2 regions of the Bradyrhizobium sp. UFLA05-108 genome follow, and region 1 is predicted to be linked to the other one. Evidence: predicted binding sites of a transcription regulator. Region 1 holds the regulator's gene; the other holds the start of a gene.

Region 1 (7,977 bases):
CGGGCCAAAACCCTTGCGCAAATCGCAGCGTTTGAGGAGTGTACCGGGCCGATGGCCTGCTCGCAAAGCGATCGGATCACATTGGGGTGTAACTACAGTGCCAATTCGGGCGGCACGATGTCGCTGACGCCGCGGGCCACGATTGGTTCCCGGCAAGGTTTTCGTTATGATGGCAACCATGTACCGTGCCGTGACCCGCCAGATCGAAGTGACCGTCGAGCCGAACTTTGTCCCGGAGCAGTCGTCGGCCGAGCGCTCGCGCTACTTCTGGTCCTACACCATCGTGATCACCAATTCCGGCGACGAGACCGTGCAACTCAAGACGCGGCACTGGATCATCACCGACGCGACGGGGCGGCAGCAGGAGGTCAAGGGCGAAGGTGTGATCGGCGAGCAGCCGATCCTCGCGCCCGGCGAGCGCTACGAATACACCTCGGGCGTCCCGCTCTCGACCGCCTCGGGCTTCATGACCGGCCGCTACCAGATGGTCAACGAAAGCGGCGAGCGTTTTGAGATCGACGTGCCGACCTTTTCGCTCGATAGCCCGGACGGCGGCAAGCGGGTGTTGAATTGAGAGGCGGCGGGCTGCTGTAGGGTGGGCAAAGGCGCGAAGCGCCGTGCCCACCAGCTCTTCAATTATGTGACAGAAGTTGGTGGACACGCTTCGCTTTGCCCACCCTACGATTTCCGAATGTTAGACTAGGCGTTTTCCACGCCCGCCTCGTGCGGCGTAAATTGATACACCGAGCTGCAGAACTCGCAGGTCACGACGACCTTGTCGTCCTTGACCATCGCGGCACGGTCATCCGGCGAAAAGCTCTTCAGCATCGCCGCCACCGCATCGCGCGAGCAGGAGCATTCCGCTTTCAAATTCTGCGGATTGAACACGCGCACGCCGCGCTCGTGAAACAGGCGGTAGAGCAGGCGCTCGCCGGAGAGATCGGGATCGATCAACTCGACGTCCTCGACCGTGCCGATCAGCGAGCGCGCTTCGACCCAGGCATCGTCCTCGGCGACGGTATGCGGCGTGGTGCCCTCGGGCGCGTCGCCGGGATGCAGGTCGGCCTGTCGCGCACGCTCCGGCGCCTTCGGCAGGAACTGCATCAAGAGGCCACCGGCGCGCCAGCGATGCTTGCCGCCGTCGCTCGAGCGCCATTCCTCGCCGACGGCGAGGCGCACCTGGGTCGGGATCTGCTCGGAGCGCAGGAAGTACTCGTGCGCGGCATCTTCCAGGCTGCCGCCATCGAGTGCGACGAGGCCTTGGTAACGGCTCATATCCGCACCCTGATCGATGGTCATGGCGAGATGGCCGCGGCCGAGCAGCGAGCCGGAGTCCTTGGCCTCGCCAAGCCGCGAGACGTCGTAGCGGGCATAGGCGCGCAGGCGGTCGGGCGCCTTGAAGTCGACCACCAGGAACGACACCGGACCGTCAGTCTGCGCCTGAAGGATGAAGCGGCCTTCGAATTTCAGCGCCGAGCCGAGCAGCGTCGTCAGCACGATGGCCTCGCCGAGCAGCTTGCCGACCGGCGGGGGATAGTCGTGCTTGGTGAGGATCTCGTCGAGCGCGGGCCCGAGCCGGGTCAAGCGCCCGCGCACGTCGAGCGCATCGACCTCGAAGGGCAGCACCGCATCGTCGACGGGAACGGAAGACGGCGCGCGAACCGGGCTTTCGGGCCCGGCTTTGATGTCAGGGGATTGAGAGACCATGGCGCTCTATCTGGGGTCGGAGGAGGTGAAATGAAAGGGGGCGGCGAGGCAACCTGTTCCGGGTGCAGTCTTGCGGCACTACGATTCCGCAAATTCGATGTCGTCCCGGGGCGCGCATGGCGCGAGCCCGCGACCCATAACCACATGATTGTGTTGTGGCGCGAGATGACAACTCCGAATCGTCACCAAACCGCGCCCTGTGGCTATGGGTCCCGGATCCGCGCTCCGCTTCGCTGCGCTTGTCCGGGACGACGACCGAACATGAGGCGAAAGCAACTCCATACTGCCGTCGTCACGGATTTCTCACTATCGTCCGCCGGACGACGACCAATCACTTCACCGCGTCAAAGCACCAGGCCAAGATACCCTTCTGCGCGTGCAGGCGGTTTTCGGCCTCGTCGAACACGACGGACTGCGGGCCATCGATCACCTCGTCGGTGACCTCTTCGCCGCGATGGGCGGGCAGGCAATGCATGAACAGCGCATCGGGCTTGGCCAGCGACATCAGCTTGGCGTTGACCTGGTAGGGCTTGAGCACGTTGTGACGGTGCTCGCCTTCCTTGTCGCCCATCGAGACCCAGGTATCGGTGACGACACAATCGGCGCCGCGGACAGCGGCTTCCGGATCGGTGCCCAGCATGATCGGGGCGCCCGTCGCCTTGACCCAGTCGCGCATCGCCTTCTTCGGCGCGAGCTCCGGCGGGGTGGCGACATTGAGGTTGAACTTGAAGCGCTCGGCGGCATGCGCCCAGGAGGCGAGCACGTTGTTGTCATCGCCGGTCCAGGCCACCGTCTTGCCCTCGATCGGCCCGCGATGCTCCTCATAGGTCATGAGGTCGGCCATCACCTGGCACGGATGCGAGCGCCGCGTCAGCCCGTTGATGACAGGCACAGTCGCGTGCGCTGCGAGCTCGAGCAGTGCATCGTGATTGAGGATGCGGATCATGATGGCATCGACATAGCGCGACAGTACGCGCGCGGTGTCGGCGATGGTCTCGCCGCGGCCGAGCTGCATCTCGGCACCGGTGAGCATGATGGGCTCGCCGCCGAGCTGGCGCATGGCGACATCGAACGACACCCGCGTCCGCGTCGACGGACGCTCGAAGATCATCGCCAGCGTCTTGCCCTCGAGCGGCTTGACCGGCTGATGCGCCTTCTGCTTCGCCTTCATGGCGGAGGAGGCGGCGAGCATGCTCTTGAGCTCGGACAGCGGCAGCTCGTTGATGTCCAGGAAGTGCTTGGGCGTCTTGCTCATCAGCTTGCCGCCGGCGTCTTGAGAGTGGATTCGATCGCGGTGCAGGCACGCTCGAGCCGCGCGACGCCCTCCTCGATCTCCGCCTCGGTGACGATCAAGGGCGGCAGGAAGCGCACCACATTGTCGCCCGCGCCGACGGTGAGCAGCTTTTCGTTGCGCAGCGCCGTGACGAGATCGCCCGAGGGCACCACGGCCTTGACGCCAATCAACAGCCCCTCGCCGCGCACCTCGCTGACGACATCAGGATGGCGGTCGATCACGGAGGCGAGCTTCTGCTTGAGCAGCAGCGACATCTTCTGCACGTGATCGAAGAAGCCGGGCTTGAGCATCACGTCGAGCACGGCGTTCGCCGCGGACACGGCGAGCGGATTGCCTCCGAAGGTCGAGCCGTGCGAGCCGGGCGTCATGCCGGAGGCCGCCTCGGCGGTCGCAAGGCACGCGCCGATCGGAAAGCCGCCGCCAAGCGCTTTCGCCAGCGACATCACGTCAGGGGTCACGCCGAGGCGGCGATGTGCAAAGAGTTCGCCGGTGCGGCCCATGCCGGTCTGCACCTCGTCGAAGGCGAGCAGCAGGCCATGCTCGTCGCAGAGCTGGCGCAGCGCGCGATAGAAGGCGGGAGACGCCGAGCGCACGCCGCCCTCGCCCTGGATCGGCTCGATCAGGATGCCTGCGGTCTGTGGGCCGATCGCCTTCTTGACGGCTTCCAGGTCATCATGCGGCACTTGGTCGAAGCCGTCCATCGGCGGACCGAAGCCTTCGAGATATTTTGCAGACCCCGTAGCGGCGAGCGTTGCCAGCGTGCGGCCATGGAAAGCGCCCTCGAAAGTGATCATGCGGTAGCGCTCGGGATGGCCCTTGGTGGCATGATAGCGGCGCACCACCTTGATCACGCATTCCATCGCCTCGGCGCCGGAATTGCAGAAGAACACGAAGTCCGCAAAGCTCTCGTTGCAGAGCCTGACCGCGAGCTTCTCACCGTCCGGGCTCTGGAACAGGTTCGACATGTGCCAGAGCTTTGTCGCCTGCTCCTGCAGAGCCCCGACCAGATGCGGATGCGCGTGACCGAGCGCATTCACGGCGACGCCCGACGTGAAATCGAGATAGCGCTCTCCATTGGTTGCGACCAGCCAGCAGCCTTCGCCGCGCTCGAAGCCGAGCTCGGCCCTGGCGAAAACGGGAAGCAGATGCGTCGCGGCGCTCTTGGTCATGGCGGTCACTTGGATGTTGGGGCCGGCTGAGGCTGCCTTGCGCAGCGCATCATTGACCTGCCCGGAAAACGAAACGTGCCGCCTTTTAAGGGCGGCACGTGTCACCATTTTATGCTTGGAAAAACCGCTGTCAATGCCGCCAGAAGGCCCTGCAAGGCGCCTGACCCGTAGTCTTGCGGTGGCGATTTTGAGTTCTTTTAGCGACGGAACATGTGGACGCGGAGCCGCAGACTCTTGCGCGGGAGTCACGCCATATTGTAGCGTTTACCGTGTCAGATACGACATCTCGTGCAGCAGTTCTGATCCTCTTAGTCCTCATGTACCGGCGTAACGTTCAGGTGCGTTTTTCGCGCCCGGCGAGCCTTAAGGGATTCTGGGGGCACGGGTTTTTCGAGGCTTAGACATCGCCACGCGGCCCCAAGGATTGGCAGGCGCGCGGCGAAGGGAAGGGTGCAATGACGGTTTTGACCTGGTCCGACGATCGCGTCGAGCAATTGAAAAAGCTCTGGGAAGCCGGGCTTTCGGCCAGCCAGATCGCTGCCGAGCTCGGGAATGTGACGCGCAACGCCGTAATCGGCAAGGTGCACCGGCTGGGCCTGTCCGGTCGCGCCAAGAGCCCGTCCTCGGCGGCTCCCCGGCCCCGCAAGGCGCGCCCCGCACAGCACATGATGCGGGTGAGCCGCCCGATCTCGCGCGGCAACACCGCCCTCGCCCAGGCCTTCGAGGTCGAGGTCGAGCCCGATCCGATCACCTACGACAACGTCGTTCCGATGAGCCAGCGCCTGTCGCTGCTCGAGCTCAACGAGGCGACCTGCCACTGGCCTGTCGGCGATCCCTCGAGCCCGGATTTCTTCTTCTGTGGCGGCAAGTCGCTCTCGGGCCTGCCCTACTGCGCGCAGCATTCGCGCGTCGCCTACCAGCCGGCGGCGGACCGCCGACGCGCACCGGCCAAGCCCGGCACGCGCTGAGGTCATCAGCGCGCGGGGCTGGCCGACGCGCAACGATGGTTCAACAAATTGGATGTCGTCCCTGCGAAAGCAGGGACCCATAATCCAGGGCGCAGTTATTGCGCGGGAAGATCACTCCGAGTCTTCGCCAAACCACTCCCCGTGGTTATGGGTCCCTGCTTTCGCAGGGACGACATCGGAGAATGTGGCGGCAGCCCGCTGGATCACCGCTGCCACCTGCAAACCTTAAGTCTGCTCCGCCTTCGCGAAACGATCGTCCAGCGCGTAGCCGGCGCCACGGACGGTGCGGATCGGGTCCTGCTCGCGGCCGAGATTGAGCAGCTTGCGCAGACGGCCGATGTGGACGTCGACGGTGCGCTCGTCGATATAGATGTCACGGCCCCAGACGCTGTCGAGCAGCTGTTCACGCGAGAACACCCGGCCGGGATGCTCCAGGAAGAACTCCAAGAGGCGATATTCGGTCGGGCCGAGGTCGATCGGCCGTCCGGAGCGCGCGACGCGACGCTTCTCGCGGTCGAGCTCGATGTCGCCGTAGGCGAGTATGGTCGCAAGCCGCTCGGGGCTTGCACGCCGGAGCAGGCCTTTCACGCGCGCGAGCAACTCAGGTACCGAGAACGGCTTGACGATGTAGTCGTCGGCGCCGGTCGCAAGCCCCCGCACCCGCTCGCTCTCCTCGCCGCGTGCCGTGAGCATGATGATCGGCAGCTGCTTGGTCTCGGGCCTGGCGCGAAGCCTGCGGCACAGCTCAATGCCGGACAGGCCCGGCAGCATCCAGTCGAGCACGATCAGGTCGGGGATATGCTCCTTGAGGCGGGTGTCGGCGTCATCGCCGCGCATCACCGTCTCGACATCGTAGCCGTCGCCTTCGAGGTTGTAGCGCAATAGCTCGGTCAGCGCTTCCTCGTCCTCAACAACCAGAATGCGTGCGCCCATGGCGTCGTCGCTCCTTAAGTGTTCGGCACGGTCGTGGCGAAGGTCGTCATGTCGCCCTTCGGGCGCTTGTCGGCGATGGCCTGACCTTCGATCATGTAAAAAACGGTCTCGGCGATGTTGGTCGCATGGTCGCCGATCCGCTCGATGTTCTTGGCGCAGAACATCAAATGGATGCAGAACGAGATGTTGCGCGGATCCTCCATCATGTAGGTGAGGAGCTCGCGGAACAGCGAGGTGCAGATCGCGTCGACCTCCTCGTCGCCTTTCCACACCACCATCGCCGCCGGCAGGTCATGCGCGGCATAGGCGTCCAGCACCGACTTCACCTGCTGCTGCACGAGGTCGGTCATGTGTTCCAGGCCGCGGAACAGCTTTAGCGGATGGAAATCGGTCTCGAGCGCGGCGACGCGCTTGCCCATGTTCTTGGCAAGGTCGCCGATCCGCTCCAGATCGGTCGCGACGCGCATGGCGCCAACGATCTCGCGCAAGTCGACCGCCATCGGCTGGCGGCGCGCGATCGTGAGCACGGCGCGCTCCTCGATCTTCTTCTGGAGCGCGTCGATCTCGGCGTCGGTTGCCACCACGCGCTGGCCGAGCGCGACGTCACGGCGGATCAGCGCATCGACGGAATCGACGATCATGCGCTCGGCAAGGCCGCCCATCTCCGCAACGAGCCGCGTGAGCTCTTGCAGGTCGGTGTCGAAGGCCTTTGCGGTATGTTCAGAAGCCATTTCCTGTCTCCTCAGCCGAAGCGGCCGGTGATGTAGTCTTGGGTACGCCGGTCGCTGGGCGACGTGAAGATCTTGCTGGTCTCGTCGAACTCGATCAGCTCGCCGAGATACATGAAGGCGGTCTTGTCCGAGACGCGCGCCGCCTGCTGCATGTTGTGGGTGACGATCGCGATCGTGTAGTTCTCGGCGAGCTCCTGGATAAGCTCCTCGACCTTAGCGGTCGAGATCGGATCGAGCGCCGAGCAGGGCTCGTCGAACAGGATCACCTCGGGACGCACCGCCACGGTGCGGGCGATGCAGAGACGCTGCTGCTGGCCGCCGGAGAGCGACAGGCCGGAGGCGTTGAGCTTGTCCTTGACCTCGTTCCACAGCGCGCCGCCGCGCAGCGCCTTCTCGACGCGGACGTCCATCTCCGATTTGGAGATCTTCTCATAGAGGCGGATGCCGAAGGCGATGTTCTCGTAGATCGTCATCGGGAACGGCGTCGGCTTCTGGAACACCATGCCGACCCGGGCGCGCAGCAGGTTGAGGTCGAGCTTGGAGTCGAGGATGTTGGTCTGGTCCAGCATGAGCTGACCGGTGGCGCGCTGTCCCGGATAGAGATCGTACATCCGGTTGAAGATGCGCAGCAGGGTCGACTTGCCGCAGCCGGATGGGCCGATGAACGCCGTGACGCGATTGGTGCCGAGCGTCAGGTTGATGTTCTTCAGCGCGTGGTGCTCGCCATAATAGAAGTTGAGATTGCGCACCGTCACCTTGGCCGGAGCCTCGGGCAGCGTCGGAGACGCCTGACGCCCGGTGGAACTTACGGAAACGGACAGATCGCTCATTTTGCAGTCCTCTCGGCGCCAAGAATGCGCGCGCCAATGTTCAGGGCAAGCACGGTCAGGGTGATCAGCAGCGCCCCGCTCCAGGCCAACTGCTTCCAGTAGGCATAGGGGCTCTGCACGAAATTGTTGATGGTGACCGGCAGGTTCGCCATCGTCTTGTTCAGGCTGAGGCTGAAGAACTGGTTCGACAAGGCGGTGAACAGCAGCGGCGCGGTCTCGCCGGCGACGCGTGCGGTGGCGAGCAGCACGCCGGTGATGAGACCGGAGCGCGCCGCGCGGTAGGCGATCCGCTTGATCACCAGCGAACGCGGCAGCCCAAGAGCAGAAGCCGCCTCGCGTAGCGCG
Region 2 (7,977 bases), on a different contig from region 1:
TCCGCGCGGAAACACTTTTTCCGGATTGGTGTCGCGGAAATTGTAGAAGTCCATCACCTCTTCGAGCGTGCGGAAGACGCCGTTGTGGAAGAAGGCGCGGCGTATTGCCGTGTTGCGCAAAGTCGGCGTCAGGAACATGCCGCAATATTGCGTCTGCTCGGCGATGTCGGTGCGATACGGGCCGCAGACCCCGAGATCGAAATGATCGGGATCGCGGTTGCGCGCGAGCGCGGCATTGCGCGGCGCGCCGAGCGCTTCGTATTGATGGTCCGTGAAAAGCGGCGGCAGGCCATCGCGGGTCGGCGCGGAGGTGTGGCAGCCGGCACAATTGGCCTTCTCGGGATCGTTGAACAATTTGAGGCCGCGCAGCTCACTTTCGGAAAGCCGCGCCTTGCCCTCCAGCCAGTAGTCGTACTTGCTCGTATAGGGATGGAAGCTCGGCTCTTCCACCTGATAGCGTGCAACGGCAAACATCGCCTCCGCGACCAGCAGCCGCTGGTTTTCGAGCACGCCGGCGCCGAACAGCTCGGTGAAACGCGGGACGTAAGCCGCGTGGCGCAACTTGTCCGCCACCACCTCGATGCTACCGCCGTCCATCTCGTTGGGATCGAGCAGCGGACCGAGCGCCTGCTCCTGGAGCGTGTCGGCGCGGCCGTCCCAGAACAGACCTCCTTGCGGCACGATGTTGGCAGCGGATCCGGCGCCCCCGGCGACTTTCGTCGCGCGCGCGGCCTGCTGGCCGAGCGCGGCCATCTGCGCGAGATCAATCACGTTGTCGTCGTCGCCCTTGTCGGGGCCGATGCTGAAATTCGGTTGTCGCTCGAGATAAGTCAGCGAGGGAACGGCGCGCGCACCTTGCTGCGACACCGTCCGGCCGCCGAGCATCACCGGCCCGTCGTTCGGCGGACCGTAGGCGTGGTCCGGGCTGTGGCACGATGCGCAGGACAGCGCGCCGGACGAGGAGAGCGAGGCGTCGTAGAAGATCTCGCGCCCAAGCTGCGCCATCGCAGAGAGCGGCGCGACGGGCGGACGCATGAAGCGAACCGGATTCGGATTCATGCCCGGACGCTCTTGCGTCTCCGCCGCAACGACGGCGCCGGCCATGCAAAGCAGGCCGGCGCCGAGGAGCCACACGATGCGGCTGTTCATATGACGTCCAATAATCCTAGTGGTGATGGTGCTCGTCCGGGGGGCTGACCACGACCGTGCCAGAGGTCGGGTCGAGGAACAGCGCGTCGATCCTGAGATCGTGGCCATGGTCCTGATGGAAATCGAACAGATCCATGATCGAACCGGCCGTTGCATCGAACGAGCCGCCGCCGAGGCGCTTGCCGTGCAGCCAGTTGTCTTCGATGAAGCGCACCACCGAAGCCTGTGAGATGGCGGTGTGGCTGACGAAGTTGGTCTTGGCGTAGGGCGAGATCACGACGAAGGGCACGCGGGTGGCGGGACCGCAACGGCCGTTGACGGGCTTGCCGCTGACACCGTTCTGTTGCGGCTGCTTGGCGGTGCCGAGGCCGCACTGGCCGGAACCGTTAAGCTGATCGGCGGTCGTGTCGTAGGAGGCGCTCGTAGGCGTGGCGTAAGCGTGGTCATACCAGCCGTCCGAGTCGTCATAGGTGATGATGACAGCCGTCTCGCGCCACTCGGGCTGCTTCTGGAGGAAGTTGATCAGCTCGACCGTTCCCTGCTGCTCGTCGAGGGGATCGGAATAGCCAGCATGGCCATCCTGATAGGCAGGCAGTTTGACGTAGGAGACCGCTGGGAGATTGCCTGCCTTCACCGCCGCGTAAAAATCCTCGAGGTCGTAGCCGTGATTGGCGGGATCGAGGGTCTTGCCGTCCTTCTCGTAGGTGTGGCCGATCGCATGGACCGAGCTCGGCCGCGCATGGGTCGAATTCGCGGTCGACTTGTAGAACTGAAACCAGGCGTGATGCGGAACATAGTCCGCCTTGGCGGCGCCGACGACGGTCGAAAACGAGCTGCGTGCGCAGCCGGTGGTGCCGTTCGAGTTGGTCACGGAAAGATCGAAGCCGCCCATGAACGAACCCCAGCTGATGCCGGCATCGTTGAGCAGATCACCAATGTTCTTGCCGGTCATCGTGACCTGCGTCGTGTAGCCCGGCGTGCTGCAAGGATCATAGGCGGGACCGGGGTCGCCGATCACCGTGAGGCCACCCTGGCCGTCTGCGATGATTTGCGTGGGATTATTGCCGAGCACCGCCACTGCGCCATTGGTCTGGCCCGAAATCACGTTCAACGCGCCCACCGTCGACGGACCATAGGTGTCGGTGTAGGCATTGTCGTTCATCGCGAAGTGCTGCGCGTAATTCCAGAACGCGGTGACGGTGTTGCCGTCGAAATAGCCCATCACCTGGCCGGTGGTGCCGAAAGCACCGACGCCGCCGGCTGTGCCGCGACCGGTATATTTCGGGAACAGATCAGCCTTGCCGTTGTCATAGGCCTGCTGCTCCGGCGTGTAGGCATGGTTCTGCGACTGAGTGTTGGCCTGCGTGCGGTCAAGACGGAAAGGATTCGTCGCGCCGGCGCCGTTGGCCGCGTTGTTGTTCGGATTGCTTGTCAGCAAGTTGGCGTTGGCGAGGTTGTTCACCTTCGGCGTATGCGGCTTGGCAACGAAAGGAATCGAGCCCGACGGGTTGGTCGCATTCGGATACGTTGCGAAATAATTGTCGAACGAGCGGTTCTCGTTGAAGATGACCACGAGATGCTTGATCGGCGTCTCGGTGTGGTGGTGGCGTTGATCGCGATCGAAGTCGTCCTGACCGAACACCGGTGCGCCGCACACGAGCGCCATCGCGACCGCGAGAATCGCGGTCGTGCCGAGAAGTTTGTTTTTCATCTTATTGCCCCAAGATCAAAAATTATGACATCGACGCGCGGCAAACTAACCGCCGTGAATGACAGGTCTGTGTCGGTTTGACGCAGACCGCATCACGCGGCCTTCGCGAGGCTGCGTTTTTTTTGGGCGGCGTGTTTGGCCGAGATCCTCAGCGCGCTCGTTTCGACGAAGGGACGCCCTATTCCGTCCGGATCGGCGCGTCCTTCAGGCCGTTGGCGTCATAGGCTCTGCGCAAGGTGCCATTGACGAGCGCATCGGTCATGAACTTGGTGACGAACGCCAGCGCCTGCGAATGGCCGAGTGGCACGGCGACCGCAGTGACCGTCTTCTTGAAGGTCTCGTCCAGCACGCGCGTGCCGGGAATCTTTTGCGCCATCTTGTTGAGCTGGTCGCGCGACAGCGCGAAGGCGTCGATCTCACCGTTCTTCAGGAGTTCGAAGATTTCGTCATAGGTCTGATAGCCCGTCACCTTCGCAGCCTTTAGATGCGCGACGGCGCCGCGCATCGTGGTCGTGGCGTTGACGGCGGCAACCTTGATGCCGGGCTGGTCGAGCGTCGCAAAATTGGTCACGCCCGATCCCGGCTTGACGATGTATGTGGCGTCGGCGACCTCGTAGATCGGCCCGAACGCCATCTTGGTCTCACGTTCGGGATCCTTCGGCAGGAACGTGACATCCCAGCTCCCCCTCGCGGCCGTGTCGGTGATCTGTCCGGAATTGTTGTGCACCACATATTCGACTGACACGCCGAGCTCGCCCGCCATCGCCTTGCCGAGGTCGACGGGCACGCCGGCGAAGCCTGCTTCAGTCCTGGTCGACCAGAACGCGCCGCCGGCCGGGCTGATCGCGATGGCGACGCGCAATTTGCCGCTCGGCGCAATTTCAGCCCTGAGATCCTCCGCCATCGCCGGCACCGCCATCATCGCCGCGAGCGCGAGACCGGCGCAGGCCGGCCAGATCGAGATTGGCATGTCATGTGTCTCCCCGTCCGCTCGTCCGTCATCCGTACCCCGTCGAAATTGTGATCGATCGTGCGCCCGGTGAAAAGCGGATTTGCCGTAATCACAGACAAAACTGTCACATGCCGCGCCGCTCTTCGCAGTGCAAGACCATCGCGCCGCCATGGCTATGGTGTTCCACGGCCCCCCGTTTGTTGCTATCAAATCGCGAGGCGGCCTGCCGCAGGCATACAACAGACGGGGAACACCGCAATGACGCGCGCGAATCTCGCTTGTCCCGCACGGCACGATCAACAGCCTGGACAGATCGGGCGGCTCCTCGCCGCAATGACCGTCGTCGTCGCACTTGCGGGGTGCGATCAGAAGAACGTCTACGCGCCGCCGCCGCCGCCCAAGGTGGATGTCGCAGTGCCCGTGCAGCGCGCAGTGACGCGCTATGTCGAGGCCACCGGCAACACTGCGCCGATCAAGAGCGTAGATCTCGTGGCCCGCGTGCAGGGCTTTTTGCAAACGATCGACTATCAGGACGGCACCTTCGTGAAACAGGGCACCCAGCTCTTCACGATCGAGCCGGAAACCTACAAGCTGAAGGTCGAACAGGCGCAGGCCGCCGAGGTCGGCGCGCAGGCCACGCTCAAGCAGGCCGAAGCCGACTTCAAGCGGCAGACCGAGCTCGTGCAGCGCCAGGCGGTCTCACAATCGACCCTCGACACGTCGACATCCACCCGTGACAACGCCCAAGCCAGTCTCCAGCAGGCCCAGGTCAACACGAGGCTCGCCGAGGTCAATTACGGCTACACAAAGGTCTCGGCGCCTTTCGACGGCATCGTCAGCGCGCACCTGGTCTCGATCGGCGAGCTCGTCGGCGTCTCCTCCCCGACGCAGCTCGCGACCATTGTCGCGCTGGACCCGATCTGGGTGAACTTCACGGTCAATGAGCAGGACGTCCTACGCATCCGCGCCGAAGCAGCCCGCCGCGGAATGACCGTCGCCGACCTCAAGCAGTTGCCGGTCGAGGTCGGCCTGCAAACCGAGACCGGCTATCCGCATGAGGGCCACCTCGATTATGTCTCGCCCACCCTCAACTCGTCGACCGGCACGCTCGCGGTGCGCGGCCTCATTCCCAATGACAAGCGGGTTTTGCTGCCCGGCTATTTCGTCCGCGTCCGCGTGCCCTTCGACCAGGACAAGAATGCGCTTCTTGTCCCCGACACAGCCCTTGGCAGCGACCAGGGCGGCCGCTATCTGCTGGTGGTCAACAACGAGAACACGGTCGAGCAGCGCAAGGTGCAAATTGGTCAGGTCGACAACGGCCTGCGCGTGATCGAGAACGGCCTGAAGCCGGACGACCGTGTCGTGATCGCAGGCTTGTTGCGGGTGATCCCGGGCCAGAAGATCGATCCGCAGCTGACGAAGATCGAGCAGCCACAGGCGTCTGCCAAGTAGGAGCTGCCGGCCATGATCTCAAAATTCTTCATCGAGCGGCCGGTCCTCTCGAACGTCATCGCGCTTCTGATGATCCTGATCGGCGGCGTCGCTCTGTTCAACCTCGCAATCGCGCAATATCCGGACGTGGTACCGCCCACGGTGCAGGTCACCACGCGCTATCCCGGCGCCAGCGCGAAAACCGTGATCGACACGGTCGCGCTGCCGATCGAGCAGCAGGTCAACGGTGTCGAGGACATGCTCTATATGCAGTCCTACAGCGGCTCCGACGGCACCTACACGTTGACCGTGACCTTCAAGATCGGCACCGACCTCAACTTCGCGCAAGTGCTGGTGCAGAACCGCGTCTCCAGCGCTTTGTCGCAACTCCCGCAATCGGTGCAGAACCAGGGCGTGACCGTGCAGAAACGGTCGACCTCGATCCTGCTGTTCGTAACGCTGACCTCGCCGGACTCCAGGTTCGACAGCCTTTATTTGAGCAACTACGCCACCATCAACATCCGCGACGAGCTCTCGCGCCTGCCCGGCGTTGGCAACGTCACGGTATTCGGCGCCGGCCAGTATTCGATGCGGGTGTGGCTGGATCCCAACAAGCTGCTGGCCCGCGATCTGGTGCCGCAGGACGTCATCAACGCGATCCAGCAGCAGAGCCAACAGGTGTCGGCCGGCCAGGTCGGCGCGCCGCCGACGCCGCCGGGTCAGGCGTTCCAGTACACTCTCAACGTCAACGGACGCCTCGACGACACCACGCAGTTCGAGAACATCATCGTCAAGACCGGCACCAGCGGCGACGTCACGCGCGTGCGCGACGTCGGCTGGGTCGAGCTGGGCGCGCAGACCTACAGCCAGATATTCTCGCTCAACAAGCAGCCCGCCACCGGCATCGGCGTGTTCCAGTCGCCCGGCGCCAATGCGCTGCAGGTCGAGCAGGCCGTCGAAAAGAAGATGGCGGAACTCGCCAAGCGATTTCCGGAAGGCATCAAATACGACACGCCGTTCGACACCACCAAATTCGTGCAGGCCTCGGTGCATGAGGTCTACATGACCCTGATCGAGGCGGGTCTCCTGGTCCTGGTCGTGATCCTGGTGTTCCTGCAGGATTGGCGCGCGATGCTGGTGCCGGCGACGACGGTGCCGGTGACCATCATTGGCGCGTTCGCCGCCATGGCCGCGCTCGGCTTCACCATCAACATGTCGACGCTGTTTGCGATCGTGCTCGCGATCGGCATCGTGGTCGACGACGCCATCGTCGTTGTGGAAGGCGCCGCCCACAACATCGAGCAGGGCATGAACGGTCACGACGCCGCGATCCGGGCGATGGACCAGCTGTTCGCGCCGATCGTCGGAATTACTCTTGTGCTGATCTCGGTGTTCCTGCCGGCCTCGTTCCTCGCAGGACTCACGGGTCGCATCTATTCGCAATTCGCGCTGGTGATCGCCGCGACCGCGCTGCTCAGCGCCATCAACGCGGCGACGCTGAAGCCGACGCAGTGCGCGCTGTGGCTGCGGCCGACCGTGCCGCCGGAGCAGCGCAACTTCTTCTACCGCGGCTTCAACGCCGTCTATAACCGCGTCGAGCGGGGTTATACGCGGCTGATCGGCGCCCTCGTCAGGAACGCCACGGTCTCGGTCGCGATTGCATTGGTCCTGATCGCGATCGGCGGCTACGGCCTCTCACGGGTGCCGACCGGCTTCCTGCCGATCGAGGACCAGGGCTATCTGATCGCCGCCGTGCAGCTACCCGACGGCGCTTCTCTCGAGCGAACCCAGAAGGTGCTCGACAAGGCCAGCGAGCTTATCAAGGACACGCCGGGCGTCCAGCAGGTCATCACCATTGCCGGCATTTCCGCGCTCGACAACAGCGCGAGCCTCGCGAATGCCGGCGTCGCCTACATCATCCTGAAGGACTGGGATGCGCGGGGCAAAGGCGAGGATCTGCGTTCGCTGGTGTACGGCCTGAACGACAGGGTCGCGACCATCATGGAGGCACGCACGCTGGTGCTGCCGCCGCCGCCGATTCAGGGCATCGGCAACGCCGCCGGCTTCTCGATGCAGGTCGAGCTGCGCGACGGCAACAGCGATTTCGCAAAGCTCCAGGCGATCACGAGCGCGATGGTCTCTAACGCCCAGAGCCAGAGTGCGCTCCAGCGCGTCTCGTCCTCGTTCCGCTCGTCGGTGCCGCAATTCAACGTCGAGATCGACCGCATCAAGACCCAGACGCTGCATGTGACGACGGACCAGGTATTCTCGGCGCTGTCGACCTATCTCGGCTCATCCTACGTCAACCAGTTCAACAAGTTCGGCCGCGTGTTCCAGGTCTATACCCAGGCCGATCCGGCGTTCCGCGTCACCGAGCGCGACATCGCCAACATGCAGGTTCGCAACTCGAACGGCGACATGATCCCGATCGGCACCGTCGCCACGATCACGCCGGCCACGGGTCCGTCGCTGATCAGCCTCTACAATCTCTATCCCTCCTCGACCATCGTCGGCCTGCCGGCGCAGGGGTACTCGTCCGGCGAATCCCTGCAATTGATGAAGGAGATCGCGGACAAGACGCTGCCGCCCGGCACCGGCTTCGAATGGACCGCGATGTCCTATCAGGAGAAGGCCGTCTCCAACCAGATCTACTGGGTGTTCGGCCTCGCCATGCTGCTGGTCTATCTCGTGCTCGCAGGCCAGTACGAAAGCTGGTACGCACCGATCTCGGTGA

What was found. The regulator PhoB, encoded in region 1, activates phosphate uptake and scavenging genes when phosphate is short. The targets are predictions, from matches to a motif close to TGTCATNNANCTGTCAT.
Region 2: SO140_RS22570 (phospholipase C) is a predicted target of PhoB. The motif match lies at 2,919-2,935, and genes of this name have one in related genera.

What each region holds. Positions count from the first base shown of each region.
Region 1 covers NZ_JBANAZ010000001.1:272,731-280,707, reverse strand. The annotation lists gene apaG (Co2+/Mg2+ efflux facilitator ApaG/CorD) at 179-574, shown strand; gene SO140_RS01210 (Hsp33 family molecular chaperone) at 700-1,707, opposite strand; gene argF (ornithine carbamoyltransferase) at 2,039-2,962, opposite strand; gene SO140_RS01200 (aspartate aminotransferase family protein) at 2,962-4,170, opposite strand; gene SO140_RS01195 (GcrA family cell cycle regulator) at 4,626-5,138, shown strand; gene phoB (phosphate regulon transcriptional regulator PhoB) at 5,364-6,071, opposite strand; gene phoU (phosphate signaling complex protein PhoU) at 6,086-6,802, opposite strand; gene pstB (phosphate ABC transporter ATP-binding protein PstB) at 6,814-7,632, opposite strand; gene pstA (phosphate ABC transporter permease PstA) at 7,629-7,977, opposite strand, start outside.
Region 2 covers NZ_JBANAZ010000031.1:8,263-16,239, reverse strand. The annotation lists gene SO140_RS22575 (cytochrome-c peroxidase) at 1-1,149, opposite strand, end outside; gene SO140_RS22570 (phospholipase C) at 1,166-2,860, opposite strand; gene SO140_RS22565 (transporter substrate-binding domain-containing protein) at 3,039-3,830, opposite strand; gene SO140_RS22560 (efflux RND transporter periplasmic adaptor subunit) at 4,071-5,264, shown strand; gene SO140_RS22555 (efflux RND transporter permease subunit) at 5,277-7,977, shown strand, end outside.